DNA from 3 places in the Peribacillus sp. FSL H8-0477 genome. Region 1 is predicted to be linked to each of the others. Evidence: riboswitches for the same ligand, from Rfam matches in the RefSeq annotation. Region 1 holds a riboswitch; each other region holds the start of a gene.
What was found. A riboswitch is a leader RNA that binds a small molecule or an ion and turns the genes downstream of it on or off. The one in region 1 is predicted to bind S-adenosylmethionine.
Positions count from the first base shown of each region.

Region 1 (3,106 bases):
GTGGGCTGCCTGCATCGCTGGTGCATCTGCATAACGGTCAACAGCAATCGTCTCTACACCCAGGCGCTGTGCTTCAATAATCACTTCTTTTCCTAATTCTCCAGATCCTAACAGTAAAATTTTCTTAGCTTTATACATATTAGTCAACCTCCCCTTTTCTCTTTTTCATTATATACGAACTATTATAATAAAGTAATCTAGTATTATTCGTTTTTAACAACAATAAATCAATTATAATACTAGATTAACATAAAAAACCTACCTCATAACGTACAATACATATTGGTTATATACAGAAAAATTTTGGTGTCCCCAAATTTAATCAATCGATTGATTAAATAATTTTCCATAAAAAAAGCCCTTCAATTAAGAGGACTCTTCATAGCTCACTGATTATTTCTTTTTACTTATTGCCTTCCAAAATTCAGCTGCAAGCACTTTATATCCAGATTCACTCAAATGAATATTCGTCTTATTTGGAAGATACTTTTTATAATTCTTAGCAATCGCTTTGTCAGTCGCCACAAACGTGTCGCCATTTTCTGCTGCTGCTGACTTAATTTGCGTATTAAGCCCTGTTAGCAACGGCATTAAAGCAGCTTGCTGTTCAGCTGGATAATAAGGGAAACAATTATAGTAACCCATTACATAAACCTTTACCTTTGGATTAAGGCCGTCAATTGTTTTTAGTATCTTATTCAGATTAGTAGAAACAGCGACAAGTGCTTCCGACGCTTTCGAAGGATCCGTATTTATCTTGGCAAGTAAATCATTTGCCCCGATATCAATGGTAATATGAGTAGCGCTTTTAATTTCCTTCCTGATTTTCTTGCTTTTCGTTACATCTAGCAGAAGACGATCCGATGTATAACCTGGTACGCTGAAATTATCAAAGTCTGCTAATTTATACTTTTTTGCCACAAATGAATCAGCAATATAATCAACATACCCATAATCTAAATAGCCATTCGGTGACAGCCCTGCTGCTAACGAATCCCCTAATGCCACATATTCAACCTTTACTGGTGCAGGAGCTTTTTTTGCTGAAGCACTAAATGGCACACCGACTACTAGTGACATGGCTAACACGATACTTGCAGTTTTCTGTTTTCGATTCAAAATAATTCCCCCTTGATAATTTTTGGTGTTCACTAGTTCAAATTCAGTATTTATATTGAAAATCCTTCTTAGGACTAAAGTAATTTTTTCGACATTCAATTGACAAATTCAATTTTTTTTATTAGAATAATCAAAATACTACTTATAAAATAAAAACATATCTCTTATCCAGAGAGGTGGAGGGACTGGCCCGACGAAACCTCAGCAACCACACGTAGTGATGGTGCTAATTCCAGCAAAGCTTAGCTTTGGACGATAAGGGGAGGTGTCTTTTCTTACAAAAGCCCTCTTCTTAGGAAGAGAGTTTTTTTGTATAGAAAAGGAGAGTTTATCGATGATAAATAATAAGACGTTTTTAACCGTGGATGAATACTTAGATCTTTACCTTTTTGCAAAAGATCTTGGTGATATTCATTGGCAAAATGAAATAATTGAACAACTAAAAAATCATAATCAGAAAACAGATAAAACCTGGGAGATTCAGGCTCTATGGGAGTCCTTTGAGCGAGTAAATAATGAAATACTGGCTCTTTACAAAGAACTGCGAAATGATTCAGCCATCTCAGAAGTAATAGGAGAAAAGCTCTGGACTTTAAAACAACAGCGTATGGAAATCAGTCGGGAAATCCGCTGTCTGCAAGAGGATAAATCGTTCATAACTAACTAAAAAAAGATGGAGTATCTCGTTAATGAGATACTCCATCTTTTTTATGCGTTAACCTTCATAGCTGACATCATTTGCATCATGGTTGAAATCATTTCATCACACTCTTGCATTTTCATCATCATTTCTTTCATATCCATACCCATTTCATCATTCATTTCCATGCCTTGCATTCTAGTCATCATCATTTTCATACCATTCATTTCTGTCATCATTCTTTCCATTGACATCTTCATCATCATACTCATCGCCATGTTTTCCATTTCCATTCCTCCATTACGGTTTTTTAAAACTAATAGGAACTCGATGTACAGCACTTGTCCTACTTCATCTACTTTAAGTATATACCCAAATAAACTGTATTTTAAAAATTATTTAAATAATTTATTTTCTAAATCATTAACGAACTGTCTGTAACTTTTAAAACCCTTATGTATCATTGGTTTAACCAGTTTAATCAATCGATTGATTAAATAAAATAAATCTTTTAATAAATAAAAATTGGAAGAAACTCCTATTAGTTTTTAAAATAAATGAGCAGAATAGAAAGAGTAGGTATTTTATCAATCATTTTACTTAATAGCGAAACTTATAAGATTATGTAACGTACTAATAGAAGAAAGGGGGTGTTTATTTGCAGTACTTCTTTTTTGTCGGTGTAGTCTGTATCATTATCTCCGGTATATCAGTTGGGGCATGGACGACGCCTCAACAGCAAAGAGCTACATTCAATAATGAAACAACCGCATATAGAAGATCCAGAACAAGAATAGCCATTTATTCTGGATTTTTAGGCATCCTTTCTCTAGCCATAAGCGGAATGTTGTATTTTAAAAATACAATATGATTCTCAAGATATTTATATCGCTTCTAGGCTGTTGAGAAAGAGTCGGCAGCCTTTTGATTTTTTATTTTATCAATAACTATTGACCCGCTAAATAATCCTTTCAAAAAACCCTTTCTCTGCATCCAGAGAAAGTGCGTTCTAAATGAACCCTTATTTAAACTTCTTCTTGACGTGATTATTATCCGTTGTATAATTAAGAGTTTTAATTAATTATCTCATTGCTATATTTGTATAATAAACAAAAAGAGGAGAATTCATTATGTGGTTTATTTTTGCTCTACTCACAGCACTTGCATGGGGCGGGGCGGATCTATTTTATAAAAAAGGAACAGATAGTAATGATAAGTTCAGCCATATTAAAATCATCATTATGGTCGGCTTGGTTATGGGTTTGCATGCAACAGGGTACCTTTTATTCAAAGGATTGACTTTTAATCCTATGGATTTAATCACTTATTTACCTGTATCAGGACTCT
Region 1 is NZ_JBBODE010000002.1:347,068-350,173, reverse strand. It holds gene purT (phosphoribosylglycinamide formyltransferase 2) at 1-138, opposite strand, end outside; gene MHI18_RS13475 (GDSL-type esterase/lipase family protein) at 394-1,119, opposite strand; SAM riboswitch class I at 1,281-1,381, shown strand; gene MHI18_RS13470 (hypothetical protein) at 1,454-1,786, shown strand; gene MHI18_RS13465 (hypothetical protein) at 1,828-2,046, opposite strand; gene MHI18_RS13460 (DUF5316 family protein) at 2,418-2,630, shown strand; gene MHI18_RS13455 (EamA family transporter) at 2,890-3,106, shown strand, end outside.

Region 2 (3,106 bases), on a different contig from region 1:
GTTTGAAGACCAGCCATGCTCATCATCACCAATTAATTTTCGGTTAGAGTCTGCAGATAATGTGGTCTTTCCAGTTCCTGATAGACCAAAGAATAATGCGACATCGCCTTCTCGGCCGACATTGGCTGAACAATGCATTGGAAGAATCCCTTTTTCAGGAAGAAGAAAGTTCATAACTGAAAAAATGGACTTTTTCATTTCTCCTGCGTATTCAGTACCGCCGATTAATACCGTCCTGCGTTCAAAAGAAATAATAATAAACGTTTCAGACTGTGTACCATCTACGGCTGGATCGGCTTTAAAGTTTGGTGCTGATATGACCGTAAATTCTGATAAATGATCTTGAAGGTCTTCTTCATTTGGCCGAATAAATAATTGATGGGCAAACAGATTATGCCAAGCGTATTCGTTAATGATTTGAATGGGTAATTGATGTTGTTTATCGGCACCTGCAAAGCCTTTGAAAACAAATACTTCATCTTTTTGTTTTAAATATTGCAGGACTTTATCGTATAACTTTGCGAATACTTCACTAGAAATCGGTTGGTTTACAGTCCCCCAATCAATCTTTTCATGAACCGCTTTTTCATCTACTATATATTTATCCTTAGGAGAACGTCCTGTGTATTTTCCGGTTTCAGCTTTTACAGCTCCTGTTGACGTGAGCTGCCCTTCATTGCGGCTTAATACTTTTTCCACTAATTGAGGTACAGAAAGCTGCACATGTATGTTGTTACCGGATAATAATTGGTGTAACTCATTTGAGATATCAAGCGTATTCATATAGGAGATACCTTCCTTTTTTTGAATTTATAATCAATTTATAAATAGTATAACACATTGATTTTAATAGTCTATACTATTTGTTTCGTTTCGTGTATTTACTGAGAGGAATTGGTTTGAATTCGGCAAAATTTAGTGAAAGGATCTACAGGGTATATGAGCGTATTACTCCATTTTTTCTCTGTACTATGACATAATGTGAGGATAGTGGAAATAGAAGTTTTTTTCTACTGAATGTGAAATAAGTATTGACAGAATTTGTAGAATTACGTTATGATTTTAAATTGTACGGATTCTCTTATCCCGAGATGGTGGAGGGCCAGGCCCAATGAAACCCAGCAACCTGCTAGAATGTTTGATTTTGATAAAACAATAAATTGCTTTTATCAGCAATTGTTTATTTTCAAAATCATTTTAGTGTTGGTGCTAACCTGAGCAAGGTAAAAAAACCCTTGAACGATAAGAGTGAAAGGATCAATTCGAGACAACAAACCTTTCCTCAAAAACTAGGAAGGGTTTTTATGCGTTTAATCATTCTTTTTTTACTATGAATGATTCGCATCAACCTTTCTGCTTCTATTATATAATACCAACTGGGAATGAGTTTCGTCTAACAAAATGGGAAAAGATAATGTGAATGGCTGCCATTCATTTTCTTAGCCTGAGAACATTTGAGGAGGCAAAAGAATGTCAAAGAAACGTCGTTTATTTACTTCTGAGTCTGTGACAGAAGGACATCCGGATAAAATTTGTGATCAGATTTCAGATTCAATTCTGGATGCTATCCTAGCTAAGGATGCAAATGCACGTGTTGCATGTGAAACATCTGTTACAACTGGTTTAGTTTTAGTTGCTGGTGAAATTACTACTTCTACCTATGTAGATATTCCAAGAATCGTACGTGATACAATTGCTGGTATTGGATACACACGCGCAAAATATGGTTTTGATGCTGAAACATGTGCTGTATTAAGTTCAATTGATGAACAGTCAGCAGATATTGCTGCTGGAGTCGATGAAGCTCTTGAATCTCGTGAAGGCCAAATGACTGATGATCAAATTAATGCAATTGGTGCTGGAGATCAGGGATTGATGTTTGGGTTTGCTTGTAACGAAACAGAAGAACTTATGCCGCTGCCTATTTCATTGGCTCATAAGCTTTCTCGTCGTCTGTCAGAAGTCCGTAAAAATGGAACGTTAGATTACCTTCGTCCAGATGGAAAAACTCAGGTAACAATTGAGTATGATGAAAATAACAAGCCTGTCCGTGTAGATACCATTGTTATTTCGACTCAACATAGTCCTGATGTTACATTGGAACAAATTCAACGCGATTTAAAAGAACATGTCATTAATGTGGTAGTGCCTAGCGAGTTAATTGATGCTGAAACAAAATATTTCATTAATCCAACTGGCCGTTTCGTAATTGGAGGACCACAAGGTGATGCAGGTCTGACAGGTCGGAAAATTATTGTTGATACTTACGGTGGGTATGCTCGTCATGGCGGCGGTGCATTTTCTGGTAAAGATCCGACAAAAGTGGACCGTTCAGCTGCGTATGCTGCGCGCTATGTAGCGAAGAATTTAGTGGCAGCGGGTCTGGCTGATAAAGTAGAAGTACAGCTTGCTTACGCTATTGGTGTAGCTAAGCCGGTATCAATCGCTGTTGATACATTCGGTACAGGAAAAGTGGATGAAGATATTTTAGTGGACTTAGTCAGTGCGAACTTTGATCTTCGTCCTGCTGGAATTATTAAAATGCTCGATCTTCGTAAACCGATTTATAAACAAACTGCAGCGTATGGACATTTTGGCCGTACAGATGTAGATCTTCCTTGGGAACGTACAGACAAGGCAGCTTCTTTAAAAGAACAAGCAAAAGCATAAACAAAAAAAAGAAATCTTACCTTGGTAAGATTTCTTTTTTTGCATTATCTGCTTTTCTGAATCAATACTATAACAATCAAGCTCTTAGCAGGTAAGGAATTCATATCTTATTCTAGTGGAGCAGTGTGTTTATAATATTGGCCCTTTTCGGCATATTCGTTTACGATGCGCTCCATGTCACGTTTGTCCTCTTCCGTCAGCTCCCGGATGACTTTAGCCGGTCTTCCGAAGGCCAATGTGTTAGGTGGAATCACTTTTCCTTGAGGGACTAAACTGCCGGCTCCGATAAATGCACCCTCACCGATTTCAGCTTTATCAAGAATGATTGAGCCCATTCCAACAAGTGCACCTTTCCTAACTTTACAGCTATGAAGAATAACTTGATGTCCAATAGTCACTTCATCTTCAATAATCAGTGGATTATTAGGGCTTTGGT
Region 2 is NZ_JBBODE010000001.1:1,613,567-1,616,672, reverse strand. It holds gene pckA (phosphoenolpyruvate carboxykinase (ATP)) at 1-783, opposite strand, end outside; SAM riboswitch class I at 1,079-1,249, shown strand; gene metK (methionine adenosyltransferase) at 1,471-2,670, shown strand; gene MHI18_RS08145 (gamma carbonic anhydrase) at 2,778-3,106, opposite strand, start outside.
Region 2: another riboswitch for S-adenosylmethionine. It lies ahead of metK (methionine adenosyltransferase); the one in region 1 lies ahead of MHI18_RS13470 (hypothetical protein).

Region 3 (3,106 bases), 1.5 Mb from region 1:
CACATGCTGCAAGAGCCACTACTAGTAACAGGAACATAATCGAAAATATAATTTTTTTCATCTCTGTCTCTCTCCCTCTTATCGTTTATCTATTGCTTTAGACGTCCAGTCACCCAACTGTTGAATGATTTGAACGAGAACAATTAAAATCACAACCGTGACAACCATAATGGTATTGTCATAACGGTAATATCCGAAGCGTATTGCCAAGTCGCCAATTCCGCCGCCGCCAACTACTCCAGCCATTGCGGAGTAAGCAACTAGACTAATGATGGTCATCGTCACTCCTTGCACAATGCTCGACTTTGCTTCTGGCAATAACACATCTTTGATAATCATCCAAGGGGTCGCTCCTACTGCAACTGCAGCTTCGATAACGCCTTTATCAATTTCTCGGAGTGATGTTTCAACAATTCGCGCGAAAAATGGAGTTGCCGCAACCGATAAAGAAACACTAGCTGCTGCTGGACCGATCGTTGAATCGACTAGTAATTTGGTTAATGGAATAAGTGCGACTAATAAAATAATGAATGGAATGGAGCGTACCATATTAACAATAAAACCAAGCGTGCCTTTTACAAATCGATTTTCTAAGAATAAACCACGATCAGTAATGAATAGAACAATACCAAGTGGTAATCCAATAACAATCGCAACAGTCAGCGAAATCCCAATCATGTACATTGTTTGCCCGAATGCTTTAAGAATGTCTGGCCATAATTCAATCACGTGCTGGAAATCAATGCCCATTTTGAATCACCTCCACTTGCGCTCCGCGTCCTTCCACATACGTAATAGCTCTTTTTATATTGTCCGGATGTCCTTGAATTTCCATTAAAAACAAACCGAGCGGCACTTCTTGTATGTATTCAATCGAGCCGTGCAAGAAATTCCCACGTACATCAAAATGCTGAACCATATCTGAAATAACACCTTCACCCGCCACATCACCTTTAAACATTACTTTCACAATGCTACCAGTAACTTTAGCCAAAATAGCTTGTGGAACTTCAAATGACAGCACGCTACTAATAAATTCTTTAGTCAGCTCAGCTTTTGGATTTGAGAAAATCTCGTATACCGACCCTTCCTCCACTACTCGCCCATCTTGCATAACTGCCATGCGATCGCAAATCTCTTTTACTACATTCATTTCATGCGTGATTAACACAATCGTGATGTTTAATTCGCGGTTTATCTTTTTTAGCAATCGTAGAATGGATAACGTAGTGTTTGGATCAAGCGCAGAGGTTGCTTCGTCACACAGTAACAAAGAAGGGTTATTGGCTAGTGCACGTGCTATTCCAACACGTTGCTTTTGCCCACCACTCAGTTGTGCTGGAAACACATCTTTTTTGTCAGTTAAACCAACCATCTCAAGAAGCTCCACTACACGAGATGCCATTTTTTCTTTTGGTGTGTTTGCCGCTCTTAATGCGAATGCAATATTTTCAGCTACTGTCTTTTGACTAATCAAGTGAAAGTGTTGGAAAATCATACCGATTTTCAAGCGTGCTTTCCGTAATTCTTCTCGCTTTAATTTTGTTAAATCGCGTCCATTCACTTCTATCTTTCCACTTGTTGGTCTTTCAAGTAAGTTGATACAACGTAGTAGCGAACTCTTACCAGCTCCTGAATACCCCACAATTCCGAACACTTCCCCTTCAGGGATGGTGAGATCTACTCGGTCAACACCCATTACCAGACCATTTTTCGTTTTGTATCCTTTAGATAAATCGCTTATTCGTATCATCACAAGCTCCTTTTTACAAATTAGAAAAGCGTAAAGTCCCCTTCAGTACGTAGCAGGACATGTCGAGTTTTTAGAAAAAATTTCTTTAACAAAATAAAAAATGCCCCTTTCATAATGAAAGAGGCACCGAAAAATGGATTTTGGGTTATCTTTCAGAATGAAATCATTCTGTAGGAATTGGCACCTTCCCAGCCTATTGCTGGGGGTTGCCGGACGTCATAGGGCCTATCCCTCGGTCACTCTTGATAAGTTTCCATATGTAGTTGTTTTGTTTTTGTTGCTCGAACTAAATCTTACGACGTTTCACAACGAGTGTCAAACCTTTTTTTTAATTTTCAATCAATGGTTGGTAGAGTGACGGTCTACGATCTTCATACACTGGTATACGTGTGCGCACTTCATCTACTACTGAAAAATCCACGTCAATCACCGCGTATTCTTCATGTTCAGTGCCAGTCCACAATACTTTCCCCCACGGTGCAATAATCATGGATTGGCCATTAAACTGATTGTTCGGGTCAGTACCCGTTCTATTCACCGCAATAACGAAACATTGATTTTCAATTGCACGGGCTTGAAGTAATATCTTCCAATGGTCAATGCGTGTCGACGGCCACTGAGCTGGAACGAATAATACCTTTGCTCCAGCTAATGCATGCGCCCGTAGCCATTCTGGGAATCTTAGGTCATAACATATGACTCCACCAGCTTGAATAGAACCTAGAGAAAACACATTTTCCTTATTTCCTGCTTGTAGGTAGAGATGTTCATTCATCAGACGGAACAAATGTGCTTTATCGTATTCCCCTACTAGCTCTCCCTCATTCGTATACACATACATCGTGTTGTAGAAATTATCTCCTTTTTTTGTTGAAACCGAACCACCTACGATATGAATGTGATGTTTGCGTGCTAAATCGGAAAGGAATTTTTTTGTGCGCTTTCCTTCGATATCGGCAAGTTGTTCTAACTCTGTTAATGCATAGGCAGTATTCCACATTTCAGGTAAAACAACGAGCTCTGCACCTTCACTTACCACTTTTCCGATAAACGTTTGGACGTTGTGAAAATTTTTTTCAGGATCAGCAAATGCTACGTCGAGCTGAATGCAAGCGATTTTCATGGATACACCCACCTATAGACAAGATACTCAAAAGGTTATAATATTTAGCAGATGATTACAACTATTTTAAAAAATGAGGAAAATCCATGGAACTCTCAAAAAAACTACAACAATTACCTCCACAGTTTTTTGCTTCTCTTGTACAAAAAGTAGGAGCTGCTGTGGCACAAGGACGCGATGTAATCAATTTAGGTCAAGGTAACCCGGACCAACCAACACCCCCACACATC
Region 3 is NZ_JBBODE010000002.1:1,820,846-1,823,951, reverse strand. It holds gene MHI18_RS20600 (MetQ/NlpA family ABC transporter substrate-binding protein) at 1-61, opposite strand, end outside; gene MHI18_RS20595 (methionine ABC transporter permease) at 79-750, opposite strand; gene MHI18_RS20590 (methionine ABC transporter ATP-binding protein) at 740-1,753, opposite strand; SAM riboswitch class I at 1,896-2,005, opposite strand; gene MHI18_RS20585 (carbon-nitrogen family hydrolase) at 2,082-2,876, opposite strand; gene MHI18_RS20580 (pyridoxal phosphate-dependent aminotransferase) at 2,963-3,106, shown strand, end outside.
Region 3: another riboswitch for S-adenosylmethionine. It lies ahead of MHI18_RS20590 (methionine ABC transporter ATP-binding protein); the one in region 1 lies ahead of MHI18_RS13470 (hypothetical protein).